2 regions of the Pseudomonas sp. AC252 genome follow, and region 1 is predicted to be linked to the other one. Evidence: predicted binding sites of a transcription regulator. Region 1 holds the regulator's gene; the other holds the start of a gene.

What was found. Region 1 encodes FliA, which starts transcription of late flagellar genes. Its sites were predicted from a motif close to CTAAAGTTTNNNNNNNNNNNGCCGNTAA; they were not measured.
Region 2: the regulator FliA is predicted to act here: its motif matches at 3,243-3,270, upstream of ACZZZ4_RS22495 (methyl-accepting chemotaxis protein).

The regions. Positions count from the first base shown of each region.
Region 1 covers NZ_OZ409837.1:3,637,406-3,643,128, reverse strand. Annotated here, with positions in the region: gene ACZZZ4_RS16610 (chemotaxis protein CheA) at 1-1,564, opposite strand, end outside; gene ACZZZ4_RS16605 (protein phosphatase CheZ) at 1,618-2,406, opposite strand; gene ACZZZ4_RS16600 (chemotaxis response regulator CheY) at 2,425-2,796, opposite strand; gene fliA (RNA polymerase sigma factor FliA) at 2,964-3,704, opposite strand; gene fleN (flagellar synthesis regulator FleN) at 3,701-4,531, opposite strand; gene flhF (flagellar biosynthesis protein FlhF) at 4,648-5,723, opposite strand, start outside.
Region 2 covers NZ_OZ409837.1:4,910,355-4,916,077, reverse strand. Annotated here, with positions in the region: gene ACZZZ4_RS22520 (FMN-dependent NADH-azoreductase) at 1-327, opposite strand, end outside; gene ACZZZ4_RS22515 (LysR substrate-binding domain-containing protein) at 454-1,362, shown strand; gene ACZZZ4_RS22510 (MmcQ/YjbR family DNA-binding protein) at 1,359-1,718, shown strand; gene ACZZZ4_RS22505 (DUF1294 domain-containing protein) at 1,838-2,266, opposite strand; gene ACZZZ4_RS22500 (undecaprenyl-diphosphate phosphatase) at 2,263-3,093, opposite strand; gene ACZZZ4_RS22495 (methyl-accepting chemotaxis protein) at 3,399-5,033, shown strand; gene pnuC (nicotinamide riboside transporter PnuC) at 5,204-5,723, shown strand, end outside.

The DNA of each region.
Region 1 (5,723 bases):
GCAGGATATGGTCGCCTTCCTGCTCGGCCGCCAGCACCACGCGACCGCCACGGGCCTTGCCCGACGCTTCGCGCTCTTCCGGCGACTCGATGCCGTGGTCGACGGCGTTGCGCACCAAGTGGACCAGCGGGTCGGCCAGAGCCTCGACAAGGTTTTTGTCGAGGTCGGTTTCTTCACCCACCAGTTCCAGGTTGATCTCTTTCTTCAGTTGGCGTGCGAGGTCGCGAACCAGACGCGGGAAGCGCCCGAAGACCTTCTTGATCGGCTGCATCCGCGTCTTCATCACGGCGGTCTGCAGGTCAGCGGTGACCACGTCGAGGTTCGACACGGCCTTGGACATGGCTTCGTCGCCGCTGTTGAGGCCCAGGCGCACCAGACGGTTACGCACCAGCACCAGCTCGCCGACCATGTTCATGATCTCGTCGAGCCGCGCGGTGTCGACGCGTACGGTGGTTTCCGCTTCGCTGGCCGGTTTCTCCGCGGGCGGTGTCGCAGGAGCGCGAGCCGCAGCCGGTGCAGCAGCGGCGGCCGGTTTCGGTGCCTCGGCTTTCGGCTCAGGCTTGGCCGCAGGTTTCGGCGCAGCAGCGGTAGCCGGAGCTTTCGCCGCTGGCGTGGCGACGCTCGAGGCAGAGCCGGCAGTCGCAGCGCTGGCGTCAAACTTGCCTTTGCCGTGCAATTCGTCGAGCAGCGATTCGAATTCGTGATCGCTGATCAGGTCGCTGCCGGCCGCAGCGGCTGCCGGTGCAGCAGGGGCTGCCGGCGCCGAAGCAATGGCCGATTCCAGCGCGTCAACGGCGAAGTTGCCCTTGCCGTGCAACTGATCGAGCAAGGCTTCGAATTCGTCGTCGGTGATGTCCGAACTGTCGCCTGCAGCAGGCGCGGCCGGAGCCGCTGCTGCTGGCGCCGGAGCGACCGCATCGACAGCGAACTGGCCTTTGCCGTGCAGCTGATCGAGCAGCGATTCAAACTCGGCGTCGGTGATTTCATCGCTGGCGGCCGTGTCGGCAACCTGCGCCGGAGCAACAGCAGCAGCCGGGGCCTCGGCCTGAGCCTTGACGGCATTCAGCGAGTCCAGCAGTTGTTCGAATTCGTTATCGGTAATGTCGTCCGATGCGCTTTCGGCGACCGGCTCTTCCACCACTTCTACCGGTGCGGCCACGGCTTCATCCGCCGATTGCGGCTCGGCCAGACGCGCCAGCGCGGCCAGCAGTTCCGGCGTCGCGGCGGTGATCGGTGCACGTTCACGGACTTCGCTGAACATGCTGTTCACCGCGTCCAGTGCTTCGAGCACCACGTCCATCAGTTCTGCATCAACGCGACGCTCACCCTTGCGCAGGATGTCGAACACGTTTTCGGCGATGTGACAGCACTCCACCAGCTCATTGAGCTGAAGGAAGCCGGCGCCCCCTTTTACAGTGTGGAAACCGCGAAAAATTGCATTGAGCAGATCTGCATCATCCGGGCGGCTTTCCAGCTCGACCAGTTGTTCGGACAGTTGCTCAAGAATCTCGCCGGCCTCAACCAGGAAATCCTGAAGGATCTCTTCATCGGCGCCGAAGCTCATTAATGGGGTGCTCCTACAGGTCTAAAAACCCAAAAAACCCGAATTCCGAAACTCTAGAATCCAAGGCTGGATAACAAATCGTCCACATCGTCCTGACCGGACACAACGTCTTCTCGTTTATCGGCATGAATCTGCGGACCTTCACCCTGCGAGAGATGTTTTTGTGGATCTTTTTCAGCAAGCATTGCGGCGCGGTCATGTTCGATGCCCGCAAAGCGGTCGACCTGACTGGCCATGAGCACGAGTTTGAGCAGATTGCTTTCGACTTCGGTGACCAGTTGGGTCACACGCTTGATCACCTGACCTGTGAGGTCCTGGTAATCCTGAGCCAGCAGAATGTCGTTGAGGTTGCTCGACACCGCACGGTTGTCCGTGCTGCTGCGTGACAGAAAACCGTCGACCCGGCGCGCCAGTTCGCGGAACTCTTCTGCCCCGACCTCGCGACGCATGAAGCGGCCCCAATCGGCGCTCAAGGTCTGCGCTTCATCAGCGAGACTGTTGACCACCGGCGTGGCGCTTTCCACCAGATCCATGGTGCGGTTGGCCGCGGCTTCCGTCAGCTTGACCACATAGCCCAGGCGTTCGGTGGCGTCGGTGATTTGCGACACTTCCTCAGCCTGCGGCATGTGCGGATCGATCTGGAAATTGACGATCGCACTGTGCAGTTCACGTGTGAGCTTGCCCACTTCCTGATACAGGCCGCGGTCACGGGTCTGATTGAGCTCATGGATCAGTTGCACCGCGTCGCCGAACTTGCCTTTTTCAAGGCTCTCGACCAGTTCGACCGCGTGTTTTTTCAGGGTCGATTCGAAATCGCCCTGTGATGATTCGTTATGCTCCATAGCTCCCCCGCGCATTCATCAGCCGATGCGTTCGAAAATCTTCTCGATTTTGTCTTTCAACGCTTGAGCCGTGAAAGGTTTGACTACGTAACCGTTCACACCGGCCTGAGCGGCCTCGATGATCTGCTCGCGCTTGGCTTCAGCAGTCACCATCAACACCGGGAGGTGCTTGAGTTTTTCATCGGCGCGCACGTGACGCAGCAGGTCGATACCGGTCATGCCCGGCATGTTCCAGTCCGTTACCAGAAAGTCGATGCTGCCGCTGTTGAGCACCGGAATGGCGGTGACGCCATCGTCGGCCTCGACGGTGTTGGTGAACCCAAGATCGCGCAGCAGGTTCTTGATGATCCGCCGCATCGTTGAGAAGTCATCAACGATGAGGATTTTCATGTCTTTGTTCAATTCGACCTCCAAGCAGTCTTAAACGCGCCCAGCACCTGGACGCGCCACTTCAATCAATCGGCATAGCACTCGAAGTTTGTCTGGAGCACAACGGATCGAGACCGGCGCCGTTCATCACCGCACCAGCCTCGTTTCGCAGTGTCCCCACACTGCCTTCAGCGCGCTCGCCACTCCCCCAAACGCCCCCGCAGACGGGCCGCGCACTGGCTGTGTAACTGGCTGACCCGCGATTCACTGACGCCAAGGACTTCACCGATTTCCTTGAGGTTCAGCTCTTCGTCGTAGTACAGCGCCAACACCAGTCGCTCACGCTCCGGCAAATTGGCAATCGCGTCCGCCAGCGCCGACTGGAAGCGTTCATCTTCCAGATCGCGTGACGGCTCCATATGAGCACTCGCGCCATCCTCGTGCAGCCCTTCGTGTTCGCCGTCCTGCAACAGGTCGTCGAAACTGAACAGGCGGCTGCCCAAGGTGTCATTCAGAATCCCGTAGTAATCGTCGAGACTCAATTGGAGTTCGGCCGCAACCTCGTGATCTTTAGCGTCACGGCCGGTTTTAGCTTCAATCGAGCGAATCGCGTCGCTGACCATCCTGGTATTACGGTGAACCGAGCGTGGCGCCCAGTCCCCTTTGCGCACTTCATCGAGCATCGCGCCGCGGATTCGAATGCCCGCGTACGTTTCGAAACTGGCGCCTTTGCTGGCGTCGTATTTGGTCGAGACTTCGAGCAAACCGATCATCCCGGCCTGGATCAGGTCTTCGACCTGCACGCTGGCCGGCAGGCGTGCCAGCAAGTGATAGGCAATGCGCTTGACCAGTGGCGCGTAGCGCTCGATCAATTCGTATTGCGCGTCACGCGCCGACTTTTTGTAAAGATTCATGCCACTGGCGGTCATATCACAGGCCCTGCGGTTTGCTGCACGAGACGCTCGACGAAAAATTCCAGATGCCCGCGCGGGTTGGCCGGCAGCGGCCAGGTGTCGACCTTCTGGGCGATGGCCTTGAAGGCCAGCGCGCACTTGGAACGGGGAAAGGCTTCGTAGACGGCGCGCTGCTTCTGCACTGCCTTGCGCACGCTTTCGTCGTACGGCACGGCGCCGACGTATTGTAGGGCGACGTCGAGAAAGCGATCCGTGACCTTGGTCAACTTGGCGAACAGGTTGCGCCCTTCCTGCGGGCTCTGCGCCATGTTGGCCAGCACGCGGAAGCGGTTCATGCCGTAGTCGCGATTGAGCAACTTGATCAGCGCGTAAGCGTCGGTGATCGAAGTCGGCTCGTCGCAGACCACCAGCAACACTTCCTGGGCGGCGCGCACGAAACTGACTACCGAGTCACCAATGCCCGCAGCGGTGTCGATCACCAGCACGTCGAGATTGTCGCCGATGTCGCTGAACGCCTGGATCAGGCCAGCGTGTTGCGCCGGGCTCAGGTGCACCATGCTCTGCGTGCCGGAGGCCGCCGGCACGATGCGAATCCCGCCCGGGCCCTGCAACAGCACGTCGCGCAGTTCGCAACGGCCTTCGATGACGTCGGCCAGTGTGCGTTTGGGTGTCAGCCCCAGCAGAACGTCGACGTTCGCCAGGCCCAGGTCGGCGTCCAGCAGCATGACCCGACGGCCAAGCTCTGCCAGCGCCAGGGACAAGTTCACTGACACGTTAGTCTTGCCGACGCCACCTTTGCCGCCGGTCACCGCGATCACCTGTACGGGATGCATGCTGCCCATGTTATTTCTTTACCTTGTCTTGCATAGACGGAGGCCACATTACTGGCTGCGCGTTCACGATCGGAACAATGCGTGGCAGACCATCGATGTAGGTACAAAAACTGTTCATGATTACCTCAGCCAACCTGCTTGGTCGGGCTGTGATAGATATCAGCGAACATGTCAGCCATGGCTTCTTCGCTGGGTTCTTCCTGCATTTGCACGCTGACGGCGCGGCTGACCAGTTGATGACGACGCGGCAGATGCAGATCATCCGGAATCCGTGGGCCATCGGTCAGATACGCGACCGGCAATTCATGACTGATCGCCAGGCTCAACACTTCGCCGAGACTGGCCGTTTCATCCAGTTTAGTCAGGATGCAGCCGGCCAGCCCGCAACGCTTGTAACTGTGATAAGCGGCGGTTAGAACCTGTTTCTGGCTGGTGGTTGCCAGGACCAGATAATTTTTTGAGCGAATGCCACGCCCGGCCAGGCTCTCAAGCTGCATGCGCAACGCCGGATCACTGGCTTGCAGGCCGGCAGTATCGATCAAAACCACGCGCTTGCGTAGCAGTGGATCCAATGCCTGCACCAGCGACTGACCCGGATCGACGTGCGTTACCGGCACGTTAAGAATGCGCCCGAGGGTTTTCAATTGTTCCTGCGCGCCGATGCGGAAGCTGTCCATGCTCACCAGTGCGACGTTCTGCGCGCCGTACTTGAGCACGTAACGCGCGGCGAGCTTGGCCAGCGTGGTGGTCTTGCCCATGCCGGCGGGGCCGACCATGGCAATCACACCGCCCTCTTCCAGCGGCTCGACTTCCGGTACGGCAATCATCCGCGCCAGGTGCGCGAGCAGCATGCGCCAGGCCTGACGGGGTTCTTCGATATCGGTGATCATCGCCAGCAGATCGCGCGACAGCGGGCCGGACAGGCCGATGCGCTGCAGACGGCGATACAGATTGGCCTGGGCCGGACGGCTGCCTTGCAACTGATTCCAGGCCAGGGTGCCGAGCTGCACTTCCATCAGCTCGCGCAGGCTGTTCAATTCAAAACGCATCGAATCCAGTGCACGCGGATCGACACCCGCGGAGGCCTGCGCAGGGGCTGCGGCCGGGCGCGTCGGGGCGGCGTAGGTCGGCTCGCTCAGCGGCTCGGCAGCGGTCAGCGGCAGGCCTGCGGTCAACGGCAGCCCGGCGAACAACTGCTGAT
Region 2 (5,723 bases), 1.3 Mb from region 1:
GTCGATCCACGCTTTCAATTGGGTTGGCACAGTGAAGTTGTACATCGGCGCGGCAATCACCACGGCGTCCGCAGCGATGAATTCGGCCAGGGTCGAGGCGCTCAGCTCGGCTTCGTGCTGTTGCGCGGCGTCGCGCAATTCGGCGGTGGTGCCAGCGGCGACCAGTGTGTTGGCCGAAAAATGGCTGATGGCATCGGCGGCCAAGTCGCGGTAGGTGACCACGGCGCTCGGCTCGGCGGCTTGCCAGGCGTCGACGACTTGACGGCTCAACTGACGGGAAGCCGAGTTGTCGCCCAGAATGCTCGAATCGATGTGCAACAGTTTCATGTGGGTGCTCCTGAAAGAATCGCCGGTGGCGACGGAATGGAGACAATCCTACGCAACAAACCAATAGCTGATTAGTCGCCGACAATGCGATAGTTCGTCCCATTGATAGAACGAGTGGAGAGGCACATGCAGGATCTCAACGATCTCTATTACTTCGCCAAAGTGGTCGAAGCCGGCGGATTTGCCGCCGCCGGGCGCCTGCTCGGTATTCCCAAGTCGCGGCTCTCCAGAAGGATTGCCGAACTGGAAGAGCGCCTCGGCGCGCGACTGCTGCAACGCACCACTCGCCAACTTAATCTCACCGCTGTCGGCGAGCGCTATTTGCGCCATTGTCAGGCGATGCTGCTGGAAGCGGAAATGGCTGACGAAGCCGTGGCGAGCATGTCCAGCGAACCACGCGGGCGCTTGCGGGTGTCGTGCCCGACCGGTCTGGCCCATGAAATGCTGCCGACGGTGATCAGCGACTTTCTCGGTAAATTTCCGCAGGTGCAACTGGAGGTCGTGCTGCTCAACCGCCGCGTCGATCTGGTCACCGAAGGCATCGATGTCGCTTTGCGCGTGCGCGATCACGGTGATGAAGACCCGTTGCTGGTCACCCGGCGCTTGCGTCAGGCTCAGGCTGTGGTAATCGCCAGTCCGGCCTTCATGCAGGGCAAGACCATCAATCATCCGCAGGACCTGAAAACTCTGCCAGTGCTCGGCGCCCTGGAAGCCGATCGCATGGTCCACGTGCGTCTGCTCGATCAGCAGGGCAAAAGCGTCGATCTGAGCATGGAAGCGCGGCTGGGCATCGATGACTTTGTCGTGCGCAAGGCCTGCGTGCTGGCCGGTCAGGGTTTCACCGTGCTGCCGATGATGTTCTGCGAGACCGAACTGCGTAACGGCACGCTGGTGCAGGTGCTGCCGGAATGGTCATTGCCTGGCGGCTGGCTGCAAGCGGTGTACCCGCACCGGCGCGGGGTAATGCCGGCGGTGCGCGCATGGATCGATCACTTGGTCGAATCGTTCAATGCCTGCGGGGAGCGGTTGTTATGACACAGGGAAAAATGAGCGAAACCGAGGTAGCCGAATTTTGTCTGGCTCTGCCGGGCGCGCGGGAAGATTACAAATGGGGCGGCGTGCGGGTGTTCTCGATCGCCGGCAACAAGATGTTTGCCTTGCAGGGATTACGCGGCGATTCGCTGGCGTTCAAGGTCGACAAGGATCTGTTTCTCGGCCATTGCGACCGCCCGGGGGTTCATCCGGCGCCGTATCTGGCGCGGGCGCAGTGGATCATCATGCACCCGCCCTACCCGCTGAGTGCCGAGGAATTGCAGGCGCTGTTGCAGCGGTCGCATCAACTGGTGGTGAGCAAACTGCCTAAAAAAACGCAAATCGGCCTGCTGTTGTAAGCACGCAAATCCTGTGGGAGCGAGCCTGCTCGCGAAGGCGGTTTGTCAGGCGACTCATCAGCGAGGATGAGATTGCTTTCGCGAGCAGGCTCGCTCCCACAGGGGATTTTCGGTGGACGTTAAATCAGCGACAGCAAGTTTGATCCGAGAAAAATCTGGTCAATCCAGAACACCTGATGCAGCAGCACGATCACCCAGAACAGAATCTGAAACGACACCTTGCGCGTCTTGTGCCGAAACACTTGCTGGGCGATCAACGCCCCCGGCCAGCCGCCCGCCAGTTCTACCGCATGCAGGATGTTTTCCGGGGTGCGCCACGCATCGGCGCGGGCCTTGCGCTTGTCGGCCCAGTACAGAAAAAACGCCAGCACACTGACAATCCCGTACGCCGCCAGCGGCACCCGCGAGAGGCCACTGAGCCACATCGACAGTGAGCCGAACAGCGGCAGCGCGCAGACGATCAACAGCACCACAAGCTTCAACTTCACATGCTGAAGGCGCCCGCCAGAAGCTCGTCCTTGCGGGCGCTGCGCGCGCGAATCGTTCATGGCTTGGCCGCCGACCAGTCCACCCAGCCGAACTGCCAGGTCGCCAGAATGAACAGGCCGAACGCTATTCGGTACCAGGCAAACGCTGCATAGCTGTGGTTGCCGATGAACTTGAGCAAACCGCGCACAGCGATCATGGCGAAAACAAACGCGGTGACGAAACCAATCGCGAACACCGGGAAATCCGCTGGCACAAACAGATCGCGGTATTTGTAGCCCGAATATACCGCCGCACCCACCATGGTCGGCATGGCGAGGAAGAACGAAAACTCGGTTGCAGTCTTGCGCGACAGGCCGAACAGCAAGCCGCCAATGATCGTCGAACCGGAGCGCGAAGTGCCGGGAATCATTGCCAGGCATTGCGCGAAACCGATTTTCAGCGCATCGGTCCAGCGGATCTCGTCAACGGTTTCGGCGTGGACTTCATGCTGACGTTGTTCGGCCCACAACATGATGATCCCACCAATGACCAGCGCCGCCGCTACGGTGATAGGGTTGAACAAGTATTCGTGGATCAGATCGGCAAAGATCACTCCGAGCACCACGGCGGGCAAAAACGCGATCAGCAGATTAGCCGTAAAACGCCGTGCACTCGGCTGGGTCGGCAAGCCGATCACCACGTCGAGGATCTTGCGGCGAAACTCCCAGACCACCGCGAGAATCGCGCCGAGCTGAATGATGATGTTGAACGCCATGGCCCGCTCGCCGCCGAAGTTCAGCAAGTCGGCGACGATGATCTGGTGTCCGGTACTCGAAATGGGCAAAAACTCCGTCAGCCCTTCTACAACTCCTAGTATCAGTGCCTGCAAGGCAGTCCAAAGATCCATCAATCCCCCAGAGAGCGATGCGCGCCGGCATGCCCCGATAGTATTTTTAGCGTTCACTGCGTTCAGCGTAGCTGGTTAAAGCTGTACCGATTCCGCGCGCACAGGATCCACACGAAACGGTAAAAATTCCGTGAAATGTCAAAACCGTGTTCAGGTTTTTGCGCGCGGGGCCGAAATCCTAACAGACAAGCCTTAATAGCGCTCCCCGCGCTGCATGGCTTGGCTGGCGCAGTCCCGAGCACTCAGCGGTGGCTGGATGCTGGCGATCATTTATTACAAGAACAAGAATCCGGAGTGACAGCGTTATGAACAGCTTGCGCAGTGTGTCGATCAGCCGACGCTTGTGGCTCATCTTGATCGTGGCGATGGTCATGTTGCTGACCTTGGGCGTGCTGATGCTCAAGCAGATCCACGACGACCTCTACCACGCCAAGGCGCAGAAAACCCAGCATGTGGTGCAGACCGCCAGCGGCCTGCTGAACTATTACCATGGCCTGGAAACCGCCGGCACCCTGACCAGGGACGCGGCGCAAAAGCAGGCACTGACCGCGATCCGTGGCCTGCGCTATGACCAGAGCGACTATTTCTGGATCAACGACCTCACGCCCGTGATGGTCATGCACCCGACCAACCCCAAACTCGAAGGCCAGAACCTCTCGGCGATCCGCGACCCGGACGGTTTTGCGGTGTTCAACGAGATGGTCGCCATCGCCAAGGCCAAGGGCGCGGGCATGGTCAATTATCGCTGGCCGAAACCGGGAGCGACTGATCCCGTAGCCAAGACCTCATATGTGAAGCTCTTTGAGCCGTGGGGCTGGGTGATCGGTTCCGGTGTGTACGTCGACGATGTGCAGGCCGAATTCCAGGGACAAATGATCAAGGCCTCGGCAATCGGTCTGGCAATTGCGCTGATCATGGCGCTGCTGGTGATTCTGATCGCGCGCAGCATCGTTCGTCCGTTGCAGGAAACCGTGAACGCCATGGCGAACATCGCCAGCGGCGAAAGCGACCTGACCCGCAGCCTCGATACCCATGGCAAGGATGAAGTCACCGAGCTTGCCCATCACTTCAATGCCTTCACTGCCAAATTGCGCCGAGTGATTGGAGACTTGCAGGTCTCGGCCAGCGCTTTGGGTCAGTCTTCCAGCGAACTGGGCAATGACGCCTCGCAAGCGCAGCAGCGCAGTCAGCAGCAATCGCAGCAGATGGAACTGGTGGCCACGGCGATCAACGAAGTCACCTACGGCGTGCAGGACGTGGCGAAAAATGCCGAACACGCCGCCGCCGAAATGCGCGATGCCGAAGCGCAGGCGCGACAGGGCCAGATCAACATTGACGGCAGCCTGCAACAGATCGACAAGCTTTCCGGGACCATCGATCAAGCGGTTGAGGTGATTCGCACCTTGGCTGCAGAAAGTACGCAGATCGGCAGCGTTCTGGAGGTGATCCGTTCGATTGCCGAACAGACCAACCTGTTGGCGCTTAATGCGGCGATTGAAGCGGCGCGTGCGGGTGAACAGGGTCGCGGGTTTGCCGTGGTCGCCGATGAGGTCCGGTTGTTGGCGCAGCGTACACAGAAATCGACAGCGGAGATTCAGTCGATGATCGAGCGTTTGCAGAACCACTCCGAGGCTGCGGTGAAGGTGATTGGCGACAGCAGCAAGGCCTCGCAATTGACCATCGAACAGGCGGGACTGGCCGGGGCGAGTCTCAGTGCGATTGGCCAGGCGTTGCGCAATCTCAACGGTCTGAATGCTTCGATCGCCAGCGCCACGTTGCAACAGGCCCATGTAGTTGAGGACATCAACCAGAACGTCACCCAGGCGGCCGGCCTTTCGCATAGCACCGCGTTGGCGGCGGAACAATCCAGTGCAGCCAGTCTGCGTCTTGGGCAGCTGAGCGAACAGCTCAACGGGTTACTGCGCCAGTTCAGGGTCTGACCCATAACCTGTGGGAGCGAGCCTGCTCGCGAAAGGGCCTGTCCAGTCGACATCTTTTTCCACTGACTGGCCCGACGCCTTCGCGAGTAGGCTCGCTCCCACAGGGTACTTCTGTGTCTGGGCGAATGCAGTACAATCCGCCCCCTTCTCGACTTCCCCAGGGATCCGCCATGTCCGGGCTTGAACTGTTCGCCGCTGCCCTCGGTGTCATCGCCGTGTGGCTGACGGTCAAACAGAATCCGTGGTGCTGGCCGATCGGGCTGGTCATGGTGTTGCTCTACAGCTGGATCTTCTTTGAGGTGAAGCTGTATTCGGACATGTTGCTGCAAGTGATCTATGCCGCGCTGCAAATCTACGGCTGGTGGCAGTGGACCCGCGCCGGGACGATGCATGACGGGCGCCAAGTCACCCGCCTCGACGCGCGCTCAATTCTGCTCGGACTCAGCGTCGGGGCCATCGGCAGCCTGCTGCTGGGCGCCGCGATGGCGCACTGGACCGACGCCGCCCAGCCGTGGCTCGATGCCGCGCTTACTGGTTTCAGCCTGGTTGCACAACTGTGGATGGCACAAAAACGCCTGCAATGCTGGGCGCTGTGGTTTGTCCTCGATGTCATTTTTGTAGGGCTGTTCATCTATAAAGGCCTGTACCTGACCGCAGGCCTCTATGGGCTGTTTACCCTGCTCGCCGTGC